Regions from separate parts of the Mesorhizobium sp. ESP6-5 genome, predicted to be linked through region 2. Evidence: predicted binding sites of a transcription regulator. Region 2 holds the regulator's gene; each other region holds the start of a gene.

Region 1 (6,125 bases), on a different contig from region 2:
TCGGCCAAGAGGCATGGCGGACGCCTCCTGAGGATGCTTCCTGACCCGTTTCACCGTCGGGCGAAGGTGTCGGCATTGCGGGCACTGACGAAGGCTTCGCCGTGACCCGAGGAAACGGACATGCTTGCCTATCGCGACGCCAAGACGATGGCGAAAGCCATGCGGGAGGCGCTTGCCGCCCGCGACCTGACGATCAGCCACAGCGAGGCCCTTGAGATCGTCGCGCGCCAACCGACCGGCCAATGAGGCGGCGGCCGTAGCTTGGCGGCAATCGGAAATACCTTTTCCGGCTCGAAAAACCACTTGCAATTCAAAATCAGTTTGCTAGAAGAAACCACTTGCAAAAGACAACTGGTTCTCAAGGAGGAGGTTCTCATGTCCAAACTTCGCGTCAACGCTTTCAGCCTGTCGCTTGACGGCTATGGCGCCGGTCCCGATCAGAGCCTTGAAAATCCGCTCGGTGTCGGCGGACCGGCCCTGCACAAATGGGCTTTCAGCACCCGCACCTTCCGCAAGATGTTTGGCCAGGAAGGCGGCGAGACAGGCGTTGACGAAGACTTTGCGGCGCGCAGCTTCGAGAATGTCGGCGCCTGGATCCTCGGCCGCAACATGTTCGGGCCGATCCGGGGCGAGTGGCCTGACGACAGCTGGAAGGGCTGGTGGGGCGACAATCCGCCCTATCACGTCCCGACCTTCGTGCTGACGCATTACAAGCGCGATCCCATCGTGATGGAAGGCGGCACGACTTTTTATTTCGTAACCGACGGCATCCATTCGGCTCTCGAACAAGCCAAAGCCGCCGCGTCAGGCAAGGATGTGCGGGTCGGCGGCGGCGTCTCCACCATCCGGCAGTATCTGCAGGAAAAGCTGATCGACGAGATGCACCTGGCGATCTCGCCGGTGCTGCTTGGCAGAGGCGAGAACCTTTTTGCGGGCCTCGACATGCTGAATCTGGGCTACCAGTGCGGCGAACAGGTGGCGACGGCACTGGCCACGCACGTGGTGATCAAGCGGGCGTAAGGTGGCGAAACCCTCGACGAAAGCCCATTTCTCCCCGTCACTATACGGGGAGAAAGACAAAACTCTCGCTCAATACTTCTCCGGCACGTAAAGCTCGCGCGGCAGCACCTGGCGCTCGTATTCCGGGTTGAAGACGCGCTCCGGCAGCGTGATCTCCTCGTGCGGCACCTCTTCATACGGCAGCTGCTTGAGCAGATGGTCGATGCAGTTCAGCCGCGCGCGCTTCTTGTCGTTACCCTCGACGATGAACCAGGGCGCCTCGGGAATGTTGGTGCGGGCGAAGGTCTCCTCCTTGGCCTTGGTGTAGTGTTCCCAGCGCACCCGCGACTGCAGGTCCATCGGCGACAGCTTCCACTGTTTCATCGGGTCGTGGATCCGCATCAGGAAGCGCATTTGCTGTTCCTCGTCGGTGATCGAGAACCAATATTTGACCACGGTGATGCCCGAGCGCACCAGCATGCGCTCGAACTCCGGCACGTCATGGAAGAACTCCTCGACCTGCTCGGGGCTGGCAAAACCCATTACCCGTTCGACGCCGGAGCGGTTGTACCAGGAGCGGTCGAGCAAAACGATCTCGCCGCCTGCCGGCAAATGCGGGACATAGCGCTGGAAATACCATTGCGACTTCTCGCGTTCGGTCGGAGCCGGAAGCGCCACGACGCGGCAGATACGCGGATTGAGCCGCTGTGTGATGCGCTTGATGACGCCGCCCTTGCCAGCGGAGTCGCGGCCCTCGAATATCACCACCAGTTTCTTCTTGTGGTAGGCGACCCAGGACTGCAGCTTGATCAATTCCGACTGGAGGCTGATCAGGTCGCGAAAATACTGCATGCGATCGATCGAAGGCGGATGCGAGTTCTTGTAGATCTTGGCGATCTCCATCGAGAGGGCCGGCTCCGACATTTCGAGCTCATAGTCCTCGTCGAGCGTGTCGGCGAGCTCGGCTTCAAGCCAGTCCTTGGCAGGGGAATTCTGTTTCAGCTCGGTCATATCAACTGCTCCGCTTGCAAGCCCTGTCGGTTACCACTGGGCGCTCCAATTGCTGGCCGGCGGCCGGGAATGGAAACACCTGAGCCGACTTCAATATAGGCCGGCGGTGACGGTTTTATTGCAGCACAGGCGCAATTGCCGGCGTTGCAAATTCCGCAATGTACGATCGATCGACCGTCGTCGCATGGCGACAAGCCGGCCGAATTATCCTACAAATGCGCGGTCGCCTTCCAGGCCTGCCTTGCCGGCACGCCTCTTCAACAAAATCGTGAGGATCTGACATGGAATACCGCACCCTTGGCCGTTCCGGCCTGAAGGTTTCGACACTGACGCTTGGCACCATGACATTCGGCGGCGCCGGGCCCTTCGCCGCGGTCGGCAACAGCGATCTCGCCGAAGCCAAGCGGATGATCGATATGTGCATCGATGCCGGCATCAACCTCATCGACACCGCCAATGTCTATTCCAACGGCCTCTCCGAAGAGATCATAGGCGAAGCTCTCGGCGGCAAGCGCAAGAACGATGTGCTGATCGCGTCCAAGGCGCGGATGCGGATCGGCAAGGGCCCGAACGACGAGGGCCTGTCGCGCCATCATCTGATCCGTGAATGCGAGAGCAGCCTGAAGCGCTTGAAGACCGATGTCATCGACATCTATTTCGTCCACCAATGGGACGGCCTCACTCCGCTCGAGGAGACCGTTGCCGCGCTCGACAGTTTGGTCAGCCAGGGCAAGGTGCGCTACATCGGCTGCTCCAACTATTCCGGCTGGCAGGTGATGAAGGCGCTTTCCATCAGCGACAGCCGTCACCAGCAACGCTTCGTCACCCAGCAGATCCACTATACGCTGGAAGCGCGCGAGGCCGAGTACGAGCTCTTGCCGATCTCGGTCGACCAGGGGGTGGGCGTTTTGGTCTGGAGCCCGCTCGCCGGCGGCCTGCTGTCGGGCAAATACCGCCGCGACAGCCCGACCGCTCGCCAGCTTGCCGGCTGGTCCGAGCCGCCGATCCGCGACGAGGACCGGCTGTGGCGGATTGTCGATGTGCTGGTCGAGATCGGCAAGGATCGTGGCGTCTCGGCGGCGCAGGTGGCGCTCGCCTGGCTGCTCGGACGCCCTGCGGTCTCCTCGCTGGTGATCGGTGCCCGCAATGACGTTCAGCTCAAGGACAACCTTGCGGCGGCGGCCCTGAAGCTCGGCACCGAAGAACGCCAGCGCCTCGACGCGGTCAGCCGGCCGGCTCTGCTCTACCCCTACTGGCACCAGCAACTGACAGCGAAGGATCGCTTCGGCCCAGCCGATCTGGTTCTCGACCGCAGCGATATCTGATCAGCGTCAGGCAGAGAGCAAGAGCTAGCCGCCGATAAACCGCCAGAGTTCGGGATCGGGTTCGATCTGGCCGCCGAGCACGAAATATTTGTAGAGGACGAGCAAGGAGATCGCATGCTCGTCCCGTTCATTGGAGAATTTGCGGCAATAGGCATTGGCTGCGGCGATGATGCGCTCCGCCGCGGCGGGGTGCCCTTCAAAATAGCGCACTTTTTCGCCGAGATCGGCAAAATCCGGGTCAAGCGGCGCATAGTGGATACCGGCCTCGAGCTGGCTCTCGCCGAACCATGTTTCGTAGGTCGGCGGCGGCATCAGACAGAGCGAGTTGGAATTCATGATCCATTTGAGGTTGGTCGCCACGTCATTGCCCTCCAGCGAGACGATGTAGCGATAGCGCAGGTGCTGGCTGATGCTGAGGAAAGGCTTGCTGTACTTAGCCGGTGCGCTGCGCTTGTGCGAACCGGCATCGCAGAACGGCAAGTCGCGCGCGACATCCAGGAACCGTGTCCTGATCGGGTTGTTGAGGTCGCCGCGCCAGACCACGGCAGGGCGCTTGTCGGCGAAGGCGACGGTATCGAGGGGCATGTGGAAGTGGCGGAATTTGTTGAACTTCATGACGACGGCATTGCCGTTGTCGGCGCGGATCGGCCGGTCCTTGACGAGGGTCGGCAGCTTGGGCACGCCGATGACATCACCGAACTTCAGGTCGATGAGCAATGATGGATCGAAATAGCGGGCAAATTCCTTCAGGTCGTAATAGTACATGCTCGGTTCAAACGGTATCTTGTCGATGCGCACAGCATCCGGGCCTGGTGTAAAAGCGTCCTGCAGCTTGTTGTAGTGATTCAGTCGCCGGCGCACGACCTCGTCCGAGAGCCTGGCCTGCTGCAGGCGGCTGGCCAATCGCCGCCGGAAGATCGCCTGGGGCGCGATATCGCGCATGACGTTCCGCGCATAGTAGAAGACCTTTGCCGTCGTTCGTTGGAGGGTGGCCATGGACTCTTTTGATCAAAGATAAACGCGGTTGAACAAGTGAAGGTCGGGATGGTTCCCGCAGCATGATTGCCCTACCATCCAGCCACGCATTCCGATAGCGCCCGAATGCGGCTGGCGGCCTCGACCGAGCGCCGCAACTAGCCCGTTATGTAGCGCCACACCTCGGCATCCGGTTTGATCTGGCCCGACAGCACGAAGTATTTGTAGAGCACCAGCAGGGAGATCGTCTGCTCGGTCTGTTCGTCGTCGAATGTCCGGCAATAGGCGTTCGCAGCCGCGATGATGCGCTCCGCCTCCGCCGGATTCCGCTCGAAATAGGCGACGTGGTCCTCAAGGTTCGAGAAATCCGCCGCGAGCGGCACATAGTGGACGTTGGCTTCGAGCTGCCGCTCCGCAAACCATGTCTCATAGGTCGGCGGCGGCATCATGCAGAGCGACTTCGAATTCATGATCCATTTGAGATTGGTCGCCACGTCGTTGCCCTCGAGCGAGACGATGTAGCGATAGCGCTGGTGCTGGCTGATGCTGAGAAAAGGCCTGGCGTATTCGGGCGGTGCGTTCGGCTTGTGCGAACCGGCATCGCAGAACGGCAGGTCGCGCACAGCGTTCAGAAATCTTGTCCTGATCGGATTGTTGAGATCACCGCGCCAGACAACGGACGGCAGCTTGTCGGCGAACGACATCGCGTCAGCCGGCATCTGGAAATGACGAAACTTGTCGAGTTTCATGATGATCGCGTTCTTGTCGTCAGCACAGATTGGCCGGTCCTTGACGATCGAAGGCACCTTGGGGACATTCCTGACGTCGCCGAATTCCAGGTCGATGAGCAGGCCGGGATCGAAGTAGCGGGCGAACTCCTTCAGGTCGTAATAGTACATGGTCGGCGTGAAGGGCAGTTTGCCGATGCGCATGGCATCGGCGCTTGGCGCGAAACCATCCTGCAACTTGTTGTAGTAATTCAGCCTGCGGCGCGCCGCCTCACCGGAAAGCCTGGCCCTTTCGAGACGGCCAGCCAGCCGGGCACGAAACAACGCTTGCGGAGCGACATCGCGCGCGACGTTTCTCGCATAATAGAAAACTCTTGCTGCGGTCCGCGAAATTGTGGCCATCGGTCACTTGATCAAAACAAACGGGCGGTTCTCAATCCATGGCGCCCGCATGTCCTACATCATTGTGGCGCCGATCTGGCAAGCGCCCGCATCTCTTCGATGCCAGCAGCCACGCATTATCGCTTCGGCTGTTGTGTTTGACGGCTAATGCTCCTAGGCAGGCTCAGGGCCGCAAGGCAGTCACAAAAAGGAGCCGACATGGCGCGAGCACCAAACTACGATCAGGAACGCAAGGAGCGCGACCGCCAGAAAGCGGCCAAGAAGGCTGAAAAGCTGGCGGCCAAGGTTGCCGCGCGCGAACGTACGAAGCCTGAAACCGAGACTGAGACCGAAACGAAGGATTAACGGCATCCGGCCCGCTAATGCGGGCCGAGCCTCAAATCCAATTGTCAGCCCAAACCGCGAGCTAATATCAGGCTGGCGCCTTGTCGCTGATGAAGACATCCACTTCCCGCGCCGCGGCGATGAAAGCGCGCCTGGCATTCATCGCCGGCTTGTCGCCGGCGAGCGCGTCGTGACAGGCCTGCAGCGCCGCACGATGCTTGGGGCTGCGCTTGCCGGGCCAGTTGTTGAGGAGGTAATCGGAAGCCTCCCTTGCCGAACGCAAGAGCTGAGTGCTTCCCGCCGTGACGGATTTGACGGTCACGGGTGTTTCAAACCGGTTGTTTTCCATCGCCGCTCTTAC
Region 2 (6,125 bases):
ACGTGACCCACCAGGCGGCGCCGCGCCAGACCAGCAGGCCACCCAGCGTGACGATGAAGGCCGGCACTTCGAGATAGGCGATGACGAAGCCCTGGAAGGCGCCGATCAAAAGCCCGAGCGCCAGACCGATGACCAGTGCCAGGACCCAGATCCATGGGTTGCCGAGTTCAAGTCCTACGAACCGAACCAGGAAATGTACCTGCGCAAAGCCCATGACCATGCCGATCAAGCCCTCGGCGGAACCGACGGACAGGTCGATGTTGCGCATGACGATGACCAGCACCATGCCGCAGGCCATGATGGCGACCGCGGACGTCTGCACCGACAGGTTCCACAGGTTGCGTGGCGTGAGAAACGTGCGGCTGTCGAAATCGAGCGGATTGACGCCAAGACGCAGGCTCGAAATCACATGCAGCGCGACCCAGATCAGCAGCAGCGCGCCGATCATGCCGAGCATGCGGGTATCGATCTCGGTCGCCTTCAGGAAACGCGCGACCGCGCCGAGTTCCGACGCACGCGCCGTATCGGCCTGCGAGGTTGAGGTCGTGTCGGTCATGATGTCCTCCCAGCGGCTTGCTGTCTGACGCGGATGCCGGACCAGAGCCCAGAAGTTAGCCGCCAGCGGCGGAAACACAAATCTTGTTGGGAAAACGCCGCGGCTTGGAAGCAATTCCCAGGAAAAGTGCGTAGCGGTTTTTCGTCCGGAATTGCGAAAACAAGGAAATTGGAACGGCCAGTGTTCAGAAACACTGGCCGTTCCACGCCGCGGCGCTTCCGACTTTTCAGGCGATCAAGCTCAGTTGCAGGCCGCGACGCTGCCCGCGGCAACGCCCGTGCAGACTTCGTCCTTCTTGATCCAGCCGGCGTCGATGACGAGGTTGAGATTGTCCTTGGTGATGGCCACCGGGGTCAGGAACAGCGACTTGACGGTGTTGCCGCCAGGCGTCGTGAAGTCCTTCACGCCGGCGATGTCGGTCATCTTCTTGCCGTCGGCGAGTTGCGAGGCGATCTCGGCGGCGTTCTTGCCGAGTTCGCGCGCGTCCTTCCACACCGACACGGTCTGGGTGCCGAGCGCGATGCGGTTGAGCGCGGCGTGGTCGCCGTCCTGGCCGGAGACCGGCACGGTGCCGGCGAGCCCCTGCGCCGTCAGCGCCGCAACGACGCCGCCGGCGGTGCCGTCATTGGCGGCGACCACGGCGTCGACCTTGTTGTCGTTGGCGGTGAGGAACTGTTCCATGTTCTTCTGGGCGTTGGCGGGCAGCCAGCCGTCCGTATAGGCTTCGCCGACATTCTTGATCTTGCCGCTGTCTATTGCCGCTTTCAGCACTTCCATAGAGCCCGAGAACAGGAAGTCGGCATTCGGATCGGCGCCCGAGCCCTTGATGAAGACGTAATTGCCCTCAGGCTTCACCTTGAACACTTCGCGGGCCTGCATGCGGCCGACTTCCTTGTTGTCGAAGGTCAGGTAGAAGACGTCCTTGTTCTCGATCAGGCGGTCATAGCCGACGACCGGAATGCCCTCGTCGAGCGCCTTCTGTACCGCCGGGCCGATGGCCGACGCGTCCTGCGCCAGGATGATCAGCGAATTGGCACCCTGCGAAATCAGGCTCTCGACATCGGTCAGCTGCTTGCCAGGATTGGACTGCGCATCGGCGGAAATGTACTTGTCGCCCGCGGCCTCGATCGCCTTCTTCATGGCGGCCTCGTCGGTCTTCCAGCGCTCCTCCTGGAAGTTGGACCACGACACGCCGATAACCTTGCCCTTCGCCTGCGCGACCGACGCCAGCGTCAGCGACATGGCGACACCCGCCAGAATGGCGACTGTGAATCTCTTCATGATATCCTCCCTGCGCCCGCGTGTGGCGCGACCAAACTGGCCCTAAGGCCGGCACAAAGGCCCTAATTTTTTCGAGCCTCGAAAAAACACTGGTCCATCGCCGGAACACTGTCAACATCGATTCTGACGGATTTTGAGGTGCCGGAAGCCTTTTTTCGAGCCCCGCAATAAATAAATGACAGCCCCAGCCGCTTCTGCCAGTATTCGACCCGTTGCCGGAGGTGTTCGAGGGGCGTCAAGAACCGCGGCGACGGGGAGGGAAATCATGTCGGTCGGAATCCGCCACGACGATCTGCGCCGGCGCAACCGCGCAATGGTGATTGGAGCCGTGCGCCGGGGTGGCCAGCCCTCGCGCACTGAGATCGCCGCCACCACCGCCCTGAGCCACTCGACCATATCGGCGATATCAGCCGACCTGATCGGCGAAGGTATCCTGAGCGAAGGCAAGCCGAACGAGGCCGGCTCACTGAAACGCGGCCGGCCGCAGGTGGGCCTTTGTCTCAACCCCGAGGCCGCGGCGGTCATGACCGTGGTGCTGTCGCTGAATTTCCTCTCCGTCGCCGTCATCGACTACGCCGGCCAGGTGATATCGGAGGAGCAGCGCCGGCTGGACACGCTGACCATGTCGCGCGAGGCGCTGATCGGCGAATGCGTGGCCATCGTCCGGCGCCGCCTCGAGGATCCCGACCTCGATGTCGCCAGCATTGCCCGCATCGCGCTGGCGATCCAGGGCATCACCGACACCGAGGCGCGCGCCATGCTGTGGTCGCCGATCACGCCGCAGACGGACATTGCCTTCGCCGATATACTCGAAGCCGAATTCGGCATCCCCGCCACCATGGAGAACGACTGCAACATGATGGCTGTGGCGCTGCGCTGGCGCGACCCCGAGCGCTACCGCGACGACTTCATCGCCATCCTGCTCTCGCACGGCATCGGCATGGGCCTGGTGCTGAAGGGCGAGCTGTTCACCGGCACCCATTCCTCAGGCGGCGAGTTCGGCCACATGATCCATCGCCCCGGCGGCGCGCTCTGCCGCTGCGGGCGGCGCGGCTGCGTCGAGGCCTATGCCGGCAACTATGCCATCTGGCGTAATGCAGGACAGATGGGTGAGGACGCCAAACCGGTCGACGTCAGCGACGCCGACATGCGCGCATTGGCGGCCACGGCGCGCGAAAGAGACGGACCGGAGCGCGAGGCCTATCGCAAGGCCGGCGAGGCGCTGGGCTATGGCCTTGGCAGCTTGTTCGCGCTGATCGATCCGGCGCCGGTTGCGATGGTCGGCGTCAGCGCCGCCGCCTTCGATCTGATCGAGCCGGCCCTGCGCGAGGCCATCGCCCAGACCGCCGGCGGCCAGCATTCGACGTCGATTTCCTTCGATACAGAGCCGAACGAATTGCCGCTGATCCGCGAGGGCTGCGCCATGCGCGCGCTCACCTTCGTCGACCAGGAGATCTTCGCGCCGGGTGTGCAGGTGAGATCCGGCAAGAACGTGGCCTGATCTCAGTCCTCGCGAATTGCGTAGCCTGCGCCACGGATGGTGCGTATCACATCGGGCATGCGGCCATTGTTGACCGCCTTGCGCAGGCGGCCGACATGCACATCCACGGTGCGCTCGTCGATGTAGATCGTCTCGCCCCAGACATTGTCGAGCAACTGGCTGCGCGAGAACACGCGGCCGGGATGGCGCATCATGAATTCGAGCAGCCTGAACTCGGTCGGTCCGAGCCGGATCTCGCTCTTCTTGCGATAGACCCGGTGCGATTCGCGGTCGAGCACGATGTCGCCGACCTTGAGCACGCTGGACAGCACTTCCGGTTTGGCGCGGCGCAGCAGCGCCTTGACCCGGGCCATGAATTCCGGCGTCGAGAACGGCTTGACCAGATAGTCGTCGGCGCCGGTCGAGAGGCCGCGCACGCGATCGCTCTCCTCGCCGCGCGCCGTCAGCATGATGATCGGCAATCGCTCCGTCTCGGGCCGCATGCGCAGGCGCCGACAGAGTTCGATGCCGGAAACCGCCGGCACCATCCAGTCGAGCACCAGCAGGTCGGGCACGTTTTCCTGGAGGCGTATCTCGGCTTCGTCGCCGCGTGTCACCACCTCGACCTGGTAACCCTCGGACTCCAGATTGTAGCGGAGGAGCACGCCCAGCGGCTCCTCGTCCTCCACCACCATGATGCGTGGCGCGATCATCGATCGATCATCCCTGCCGTCAAGCCGCCGGCACCGACATCGCCGTCTCGTCCTGCTTCGGACGGTTGGCGGGCAGTTGCGTGCCGGTCAGCACATAATACGCATTCTCGGCGATGTTGGTCACATGGTCGCCGATGCGTTCGAGATTCTTGGCGCAGAACAAAAGATGCGTGCAAGCCGTGATGTTGCGGGGATCCTCCATCATGTAGGTCAGGAGTTCGCGGAAGACCGAAGTGTATTTGACGTCGATGCGTTCGTCGTCATTCCTGAGCTTGGCGAGGGCGGCGGCATCGCCGGCCGCATATTCCTCGACGACGCCCTGCACCTGGATCAGCACCAGCTGCGCCATGGAGTCGATGGAATGCGACAGGTCGCGCGGCGTGGCGGTGAGGCCGACCGAGCCGACGCGCTTGGCGATGTTCTTGGCAAGGTCGCCGATGCGTTCGAGATCGCCCGCCATGCGGATCGAGCCGACGACATGACGCAGATCGTCGGCCATCGGCTGGCGCTTGGCGATCAGGGTGATGGCGCGATCATCGAGTTCGCGCTGGCGCGCGTCCATGATGGCGTCGTCGGAGACCACGCGCTGTGCCAGCGCGTTGTCGGAATTCAGCAGCGCCTTGGTGGCGCCGCCGACCATCGTGCCGGCGAGATCGCCCATGTCGCTGATCAGCCTGCTGATCTGCCCGAGATCCTCGTCGAAGGCTGCGACTGTGTGTTCGGCCATGATCCTGGTCCTCGTATGCGTGAGATCAGCCGAAGCGGCCGGTGATGTAGTCCTGCGTGCGCTTCTCGCGAGGCGACGTGAAGATTTTCTCGGTTTTGTCGAATTCGACCAGCTCGCCCAGATACATGAAAGCCGTCTGCTTCGACACGCGCGCGGCCTGCTGCATGTTGTGGGTGACGATGACGATCGTGTAGTCGGCCTGCAACTCGTCGATCAATTCCTCGATCTTGGCGGTCGACAATGGGTCGAGCGCCGAGGCCGGTTCGTCGAGCAGGATGACCTCCGGCTTGACCGCCACGGTGCGGGCGATGCAAAGCCGCTGCTGCTGGCCGCCCGACAGGCTGAGGCCGCTGGCATTGAGCTTGTCCTTGACCTCGTTCCACAGCGCGGCGCGTTTCAACGCCTGCTCGACACGGCCGTCCATCTCGGCCTTGCCGATCTTCTCATAGAGCCTGACGCCGAAGGCGATATTCTCATAGATCGACATCGGGAACGGCGTCGGCTTCTGGAACACCATGCCGATCTTGGTGCGCAACAGGTTGAGGTCCTGCGAGCGGTCGAGAACGTTCTGGCCGTCGAGCAGCACCTGACCCTCGGCGGTCTGCTTGGGGTAGAGCTCGTAGATGCGGTTGAAGACGCGCAGCAGCGTCGACTTTCCGCAACCCGACGGTCCGATGAAGGCCGTCACGCTGCGCTCGGGCAGCGACAAGGTGATGTCTTTCAGCGCCTTCGACTGGCCGTAGTAGAAATTGAGGTTCTTGACCTCGATCTTCGCCTTGGCGGCTGCCTCTGTCGCAATCGTCATGTCTGGAGACAACATCTGGCTCATTTGTCCTCTCTGCGTCCGGTCAGGCTGCGCGCAAAGATGCTGAGCGCGAGAACCGTCAATGTGATTATGAGTGCGCCGGTCCACGCCAGTTGCTGCCACTCCTCGTAAGGGCTGAGAGCGAACTGGAAGATGGTCACCGGCAGGCTGGCCATCGGCGCATTGAGATTGCTCGACCAGAACTGGTTGTTGAGCGCTGTGAAGAGTAGCGGCGCCGTCTCGCCGGAAATGCGGGCAATGGCCAACAATATGCCGGTGACGATGCCGGACATCGCCGCGCGGTAGGCCACCGAACGGATCACCACCCAGCGCGGCGCGCCAATCGCCGTGCCGGCCTCGCGCAAAGCGTTCGGCACAAGGTTGAGCATGTCCTCGGTGGTACGCACCACGACGGGAATGACCAGGATGGCCAGTGCCACGGCACCGGCGATGGCCGAGAAATGCCCCATCGGCCGCACCATCAATTCGTAGACGAACAGGCCGATGATGATTGAGGGCGCCGACAGCAGGATGTCGTTGATAAAGCGCACCACGGTGGTGAG
Region 3 (6,125 bases), on a different contig from region 2:
GCTCGCCTTTTCCGGCGTGAACAGGAATTGCGCGGCGGCCTGCAACTGTTTCTCGCCCTGGTCTTCCATCGAGCCGGAGAAGTCGAAGCACAGCGCCGTCAGCGAAGGCTTGCGCAAGGCTTCCTGGTAGAGGTCGAGCGCCTTGCGGATCACGGCCGGTTCGGGCATGCGGATCGACGTCACCAGCTTGCCGGGATCAAAATTCCAATCCGGCTCGGCGGCGGCCTGGATGGCCGCGCCCCCGAGCGGCAGCCGCCGGCCTGTACCGGCGATGCGTTTGCGTGCTGCGTCCGACTGCAGATAGGCGAGCAGGTCGGTGAAGAATTTTTCGACATCGGCTCCGCGTCCATGATCGATGAAGCCGAGCGGCGAGTCGCCGACAGCGACGCCGTCGGCCGGATAGATGGCATAGAGCGGCTCGTTGCCCATCTGCTTGAGTTTGTCGTTGGTCTCCTTCAGCGTCGCCTCGTAGTTCCACATCGCGTCGTAGACGGTGCCCTTGCCGGCGCTGTCGACGTAAAGATCGGCGAGCCAGCCCGACGAACCGGACGAACGCTCGACGCCTTGCAGCAAGGCACTTACTGTGTCGTGCACGGCGGGATTGTCGAGGTCGCCCGGCTCGATCACCTGCTTGCCGCCGAGCGCGCTGGACAGCATGGCGAGATAGGCGCTGGCGCCCGAATTGGACTGCGTCGCCGACGTCATCAGGAATTTCAGCTTGCCGTCCTTCACCGCGGCCAGGATGTCCTTCATGAAGACCGGCTTGCCGACCCAGCCGAGTTCGGTGGCCTTGGATTTGCGCACGCCCAGAATGACCGGCATCTGCACGATCGACGTCAGGTTGCGCACCTTGCGGCCGCTGTCGAACAGGTCGACCCAGACGCTGGAGGCCGGCCAAACCGCATCCTTGTCGAGGCCGCCAGGCTTTTGCAGTCCCAGCCCGATGTCGAGCGAGCCTTGATAGGAAATGGTGCAGGTCGCGCCTTGCTTGGCGCAGAATTCCTGGACGATCGGCTCCAGCACCGTATTCTCGGAGCCGGAGACGATCGAGAATTGGACTTGGCTGGAATTGCAGGCCGTCAAAAACATCGCGAAGGCGAGCAGCAGAACGGACGTCAGCGTCTTCGGCATGGCGGTTCCGATCAGGACTGGGTCAGCGCTTTCTTCAAGTCGATCGTCATCTGGTCCATCTGTTTTTCGGCGTCGGCCCGCTTCTGGCGGCCCTCCTGCTGGACTTTCAGCACACCTTGTACCGTGTCGATGAGATCGCGATTGGCCTGCGCCAGTGTCTCGACGTCGACGATGCCGCGCTGCGCCTGTTCCTCGACCGAAATCGCCTGGTCCTTCATCATTTTCGACGTTTGGCGGATCATCTCGTTGGTTGCGTCGGTCACGGTCTTTTGCAGTTCGAGCGCCGACTTCTGGTTGGTCAGCCCAAGCAGGATGACCATCTTCTGCTTCCATGCCGGCACGGTCAGCGCCGAGGTTGCTTGCAAATTCTCGATCAGCGTTTCGTCGCCCGACTGGACGATGCGGATCTGCGGCAATTGCTGGATGCCGAGCTGGCGCGCCTGCACCAGGTAGAAGATCCGCTTTTCCAGGCGGTCGAGCGCCTGCACGGCGTCCTGATAGGTTTGCGCCTCCAGCGTGCCTCCAGTGTCGCCGCTAGCGGTATCCGCCGCGACCTTCAGCTTCGGCAACTCGTTGGCGCGGTAGTCATCGACGAATTTCTTGCCGGCCTGCACATAGGCATCGAGCTTGAGGATGGAGCCCTTGGTCTGCTCATGGAGGTCGTCGAGCACGGCAATGTCGCGCCGCAGCGTGTCCTTGTGACGGTCGAGTTCGAGGCCGATGCGATCGATCTGTCCCGCCACGTCCTCGTATTTCTCCTTGAAGCGCTCGAGCCGCGCCTTGAACGAGGAGAACAGGCCGCTGAGGAAACCCTGGTCCTTGAGCGAGGCCGGATCGAGATTCTTGGCCTTCATGATGATGTCGGTCAGGAGATCGCCGGTGTCGCCGAGGTCCCGGTTGCGCAACTGGGACAATATCTTGTCGGCATAGTCGCTGACTGCCTGCTGGGCACGGTCGCCATAGACAGAAATGCCGGCACGGTCTCTGACGTCGATCGTGCTTTCGATTCTGGCGATGTCGGACGGATCGGCTACGATTGCCGGCAACGTCGAAGTATCGTCGAGCAGAGTGATGCTGTTCTTGTCGGCCATGCAGACTTCCCCTCGGTAACAGCATCTCGATAGGTAATCTGTGACAGTGATATGTCGCCGCTGTGGAAAACGGTAGTCCGAGGCCGTTTTCGGCGGTGAACAGTGCCGTCTTCCGGCCTAGCGTCAAGAAATATCTATTCGGCGGCCTCCCGCACGGCTGGAGATGACCCGGTTCGCAGGAGCAATGGCAGGCACAGCACATAAAGCGCCGCCCCCGCGATCCAGACTGTGCCGGGAAAGACGGTGCGCGTGCGGAAATAGAGCATGGCGATGATGAAGGGCCCGAACACCGAGACCAGGCTGGTCATGCTGGTGAGCACGCCCTGCAGCCGTCCCTGATGGTCGGCGCCGACGCGTGAGGTCAACAGCGACTGCAATGCCGGAGCTCCGATCCCGCCGAGACAGAACAGCGGCAGCAGGGCGAAGGCCATCCAGCCCTGCCAGGCCAGCGCTATCGATATATAGGCCGTGCTGTCGGCGAGGATGGCGATGATCAGCGCTGCTTTCTCGCCCCAGCGCTCGGTGATCGGCCCGGCAACAAAACCCTGGGCTCCAGCATGGAAGAGCCCGAACAGCGCCAACGAGATGCCGACGGTGAACAGGTCCCAGGCGAATTTGCCTTGGACATAGAGCACCCAGATGGTGCCGCCGACTTCGCCGACCAGGGCAAGAACGGCGAAGGCACCAAGCAGCGGCAAAAGGGCCGGGAAAGTCAGCGCCCAACGCAACGGCGCCAGCGGGTTGAAAGACGGCATTTCGCTTGCGCCGCCCGCGCGCTTCGGTTCCGGCAGCAGGAAGAAAGCCAGTACCAGGTTGATCCCGTTGAGTGCTGCCGCAACCAGGAAGGGCGTGCGTAGCCAAACGTCACCAAGCAGGCCACCAAGCGCCGGACCGGCTATGAAGCCGACGCCAAAGGCGGCGTTGAGATGGCCAAAACCCCGAGCCCGACGATCCTGGCTGCTGATATCTGCCATGTAGGCGGAAGCTACCGCCATGCTGGCGCCGGTGACGCCCGCGATCAGCCGGCCAACGAACAGCAGCGGCAGTGTTGGCGCGAAGGCCATGAACAGATAGTCCGCCATCGATCCCGTGAGCGAGACGAGCAAGACCGGCCGACGGCCGTAGCGGTCGGACAGGGCGCCGAGCAGCGGCGAAAAAAGCACCTGCATGGCGGCGTAGGCCGACAGGAAGGCGCCAAAAATCCAGCCGATATCGTCGACATGGCCGACCGTGCGCAGCAAGCCCGGCAGCACCGGCATCATCAGCCCCACGCCCACGGCGTCCAGTGCCATCGCCATCAGGACGACGAGATAAGCTCTTTTCACGATCGGACTCAGGAATTTATCGTTGATAAGGAAGGTTTATCACTGATAAATTCACGGCGCAAGCTGGAGGACCAGACGGATTCGCATGAAACTGGACAAGACGATGATCGTCGACGAAGCGCTAGGCTTGCTCAACGAGGTTGGCATCGATGCGCTGTCGACCCGCCTTTTGGCGCAGCGGCTCAAGGTGCAGCAGCCGGCACTCTACTGGCATTTCAGGAGCAAGCGCGCCTTGCTCGACGCGATGAACGAAGAGATCTTGCGGCGCGGCCATCGGCATCGAACACCACGGCTCGGCGAGACCTGGCAGGATTTCGTGCGCAAGAATGCCCGCAGCTTTCGCAGCGCCCTGATTGCCTATCGCGACGGCGCGCGTGTCCACGCCGGCACGGAAGCGGATCCGCAAGAGCTCGGGCACTTCGAGCGGCTGCTGGAATTCCTGGCGGGCGAGGGCATGGCGGCGATTCCAGCCATGGAATTGCTGATGACGGTCGGCCGCTACACGGTCGGCTGTGTCACGGAGGAGCAAGCCGAATATCCGTCAGGTCCGGGGCGTGGCGAAGCGCTAGATGCCGCGGCGCATGATCATCCGCTCTTGCGCGAAGCCTTGGTGCACTACCGTGCCGGCGGACACGAGGCGCTGTTTGAAAGCGGGCTCGCCCTGCTGATCGCCGGGGCAGAAGTTCGAATGGTGGCCGAACGCTGATTGGGCAGCGAGCGGTCGCAGAGGCGGTCAGCCTCCCTGTGCCGCTCCGGCCAGCCATCGCTCGACGATCGCGGCGTCCGGGTCGCCGATTTCGTGGCCTGATGGAACGATCCGGGCGTCGATCTCGCTACCGTGCCGGCTGAGCAGCGTCACCAGCGCCAACGCGAAAGGCCCGTAGGTCTCGTCCGCCGCCCCGGCAATGATCAGCGTCCGTGTGCCCATGAGGTCCGTTGAAGGCACCTTGTCGAGCACCGGCATTGGCCTCAGCAGCGCCGCGCTCCGGACAATGCCGGGATGGAGCAGCATCAGGCTCGAAACCAGATTGGCGCCGTTCGAATAGCCAATGAATGTCGCGTGGGCGAGATCGAGCCCATGGCGCGCGGCGACTTCGCTTGCGAATGCCGCGAAGGCGGCGGTTTCGACACGGATGCTTTGCTGGCCGAAGCGCGTCGGCGTGATTCGCTCGAACCAGCGAAAACCGTCCTCCTGCGGGATGCGGCCCCGTACCGCGATCAGGGTGGCGTCGGGCGCGATGCGCCTCGCCAGCGGCACCATGCTTGTCTCGTCGACACCCGATCCATGCACCAGGAACAGGAACGCGCGGCCGCTTTTGCCGGCACCGAGGAGGCGATAGGGAAAGGCTAGATCCAGCATCAGAGGGCTATTTTCGACACTGGCGCCAGTCATACCGCATCCCATTGATTATATGAGGTTTCGCTCAATTTGCCGGCTTCAAAACGCAATATTTTCATGCTCCGCGAAAGTTGATTGAACCAGGCTCATTCCGGCCCGTTTCTGCGCCGATACACTCCCTGTGGGAGAAATCGAAGCGGTGCGTCGGGGGTCGCATTGCTGGACATGAACAACCAGCTTTGAGGCCTTTTGTCGATGACTACCCCTGTTTCGCCAGATCGCGATTTGCGTATCTTGGAACGCGACACGCGTATCGATGTATTGCGCGCGCTGGCACTGCTCACCATCTTCGTCGACCATGTGCCGGGCACGGCTTTCGAGACCCTGACCTACAAGAATTTCGGGTTTTCGGACGCGGCCGAGGCGTTCGTGCTGATATCAGGCATTTCGGTCGCGCTCGCCTACGGCACAAAGTTCCGGCCGGGCGGCCGGCTTCTGGCGACCTTGAAAATGTGGCGGCGGGCCGGCGTGCTCTACGTCGCCCACATCGTCACGACGATGGTGGTGATGGCCCTGTTCTGCGCCGTGGCGGTGTTTGCCAGGCGGCCGGAACTGCTGACGCTCATCAACATCGAGCCCTTGATGAAAAACACGCCGCAAGTGCTGGTCGGCATCGTCACGCTCGGCCATCAGCTCGGCTACAACAACATCCTGCCGGTCTATGCAGCGCTGCTTTTGATGGCGCCGGCGTTCGTCCTGTTCGTCAGCTCCAGGCCCGTCGCGGCGCTTGTCGTGTCCGGCACGCTATGGCTGGTTGCCGGAATTTGGGAGATCGCTCCGCCCAATTACCCCGAGCCCGGTTTCTGGTTCCTCAACCCGTTGTCCTGGCAGTTCCTGTTCAACATCGGCCTTGCCGCCATGCTGCATGTCAGGCGCGGCGGTGTCATTCCGGTCAACCGCTGGCTTGTCGGCGCGGCCGCGACCTATGTGCTGGCGGCTCTGGTGTGGGTGCATAGCCCGCTCTGGGGACAGTTAACGTGGTTCAACCTGCCGGTGGTGATCGGCGGCTTCGACAAGACCTTCCTGTCGTTGCCGCGGCTGTTGCACATCCTGGCGGTCAGCTACCTCGTCGTCGCCCTGCCGACGGTGTCAAACCTGTTCCGCACCAGCCCCGACCATCCGCTGGCCATACTGGGCAAAAGATCGCTGCCGGTCTTCATCGCCGGCACGGTGATCGCC

Evidence for each region. Region 2 encodes PhoB, which activates phosphate uptake and scavenging genes when phosphate is short. Its sites were predicted from a motif close to TGTCATNNANCTGTCAT; they were not measured.
Region 1: the regulator PhoB is predicted to act here: its motif matches at 2,117-2,133, upstream of ppk2 (polyphosphate kinase 2).
Region 3: the regulator PhoB is predicted to act here: its motif matches at 2,263-2,279, upstream of LB524_RS21260 (toxic anion resistance protein).

What each region holds. Positions count from the first base shown of each region.
Region 1 covers NZ_JAIUGR010000013.1:24,127-30,251, forward strand. The annotation lists partial or broken gene LB524_RS21170 (glyoxalase superfamily protein) at 121-231, shown strand; gene LB524_RS21175 (dihydrofolate reductase family protein) at 376-1,020, shown strand; gene ppk2 (polyphosphate kinase 2) at 1,090-2,010, opposite strand; gene LB524_RS21185 (aldo/keto reductase) at 2,292-3,335, shown strand; gene LB524_RS21190 (glycosyl transferase family 90) at 3,360-4,331, opposite strand; gene LB524_RS21195 (glycosyl transferase family 90) at 4,469-5,440, opposite strand; gene LB524_RS21200 (hypothetical protein) at 5,639-5,785, shown strand; gene LB524_RS21205 (DUF982 domain-containing protein) at 5,853-6,086, opposite strand.
Region 2 covers NZ_JAIUGR010000006.1:235,982-242,106, forward strand. The annotation lists gene LB524_RS12205 (sugar ABC transporter permease) at 1-556, opposite strand, end outside; gene xylF (D-xylose ABC transporter substrate-binding protein) at 797-1,837, opposite strand; gene LB524_RS12215 (ROK family protein) at 2,103-3,338, shown strand; gene phoB (phosphate regulon transcriptional regulator PhoB) at 3,341-4,030, opposite strand; gene phoU (phosphate signaling complex protein PhoU) at 4,050-4,757, opposite strand; gene pstB (phosphate ABC transporter ATP-binding protein PstB) at 4,783-5,586, opposite strand; gene pstA (phosphate ABC transporter permease PstA) at 5,583-6,125, opposite strand, start outside.
Region 3 covers NZ_JAIUGR010000013.1:34,614-40,738, reverse strand. The annotation lists gene LB524_RS21265 (substrate-binding domain-containing protein) at 1-1,131, opposite strand, end outside; gene LB524_RS21260 (toxic anion resistance protein) at 1,143-2,222, opposite strand; gene LB524_RS21255 (TCR/Tet family MFS transporter) at 2,357-3,520, opposite strand; gene LB524_RS21250 (TetR/AcrR family transcriptional regulator C-terminal domain-containing protein) at 3,633-4,253, shown strand; gene LB524_RS21245 (alpha/beta hydrolase) at 4,281-4,940, opposite strand; gene LB524_RS21240 (OpgC family protein) at 5,142-6,125, shown strand, end outside.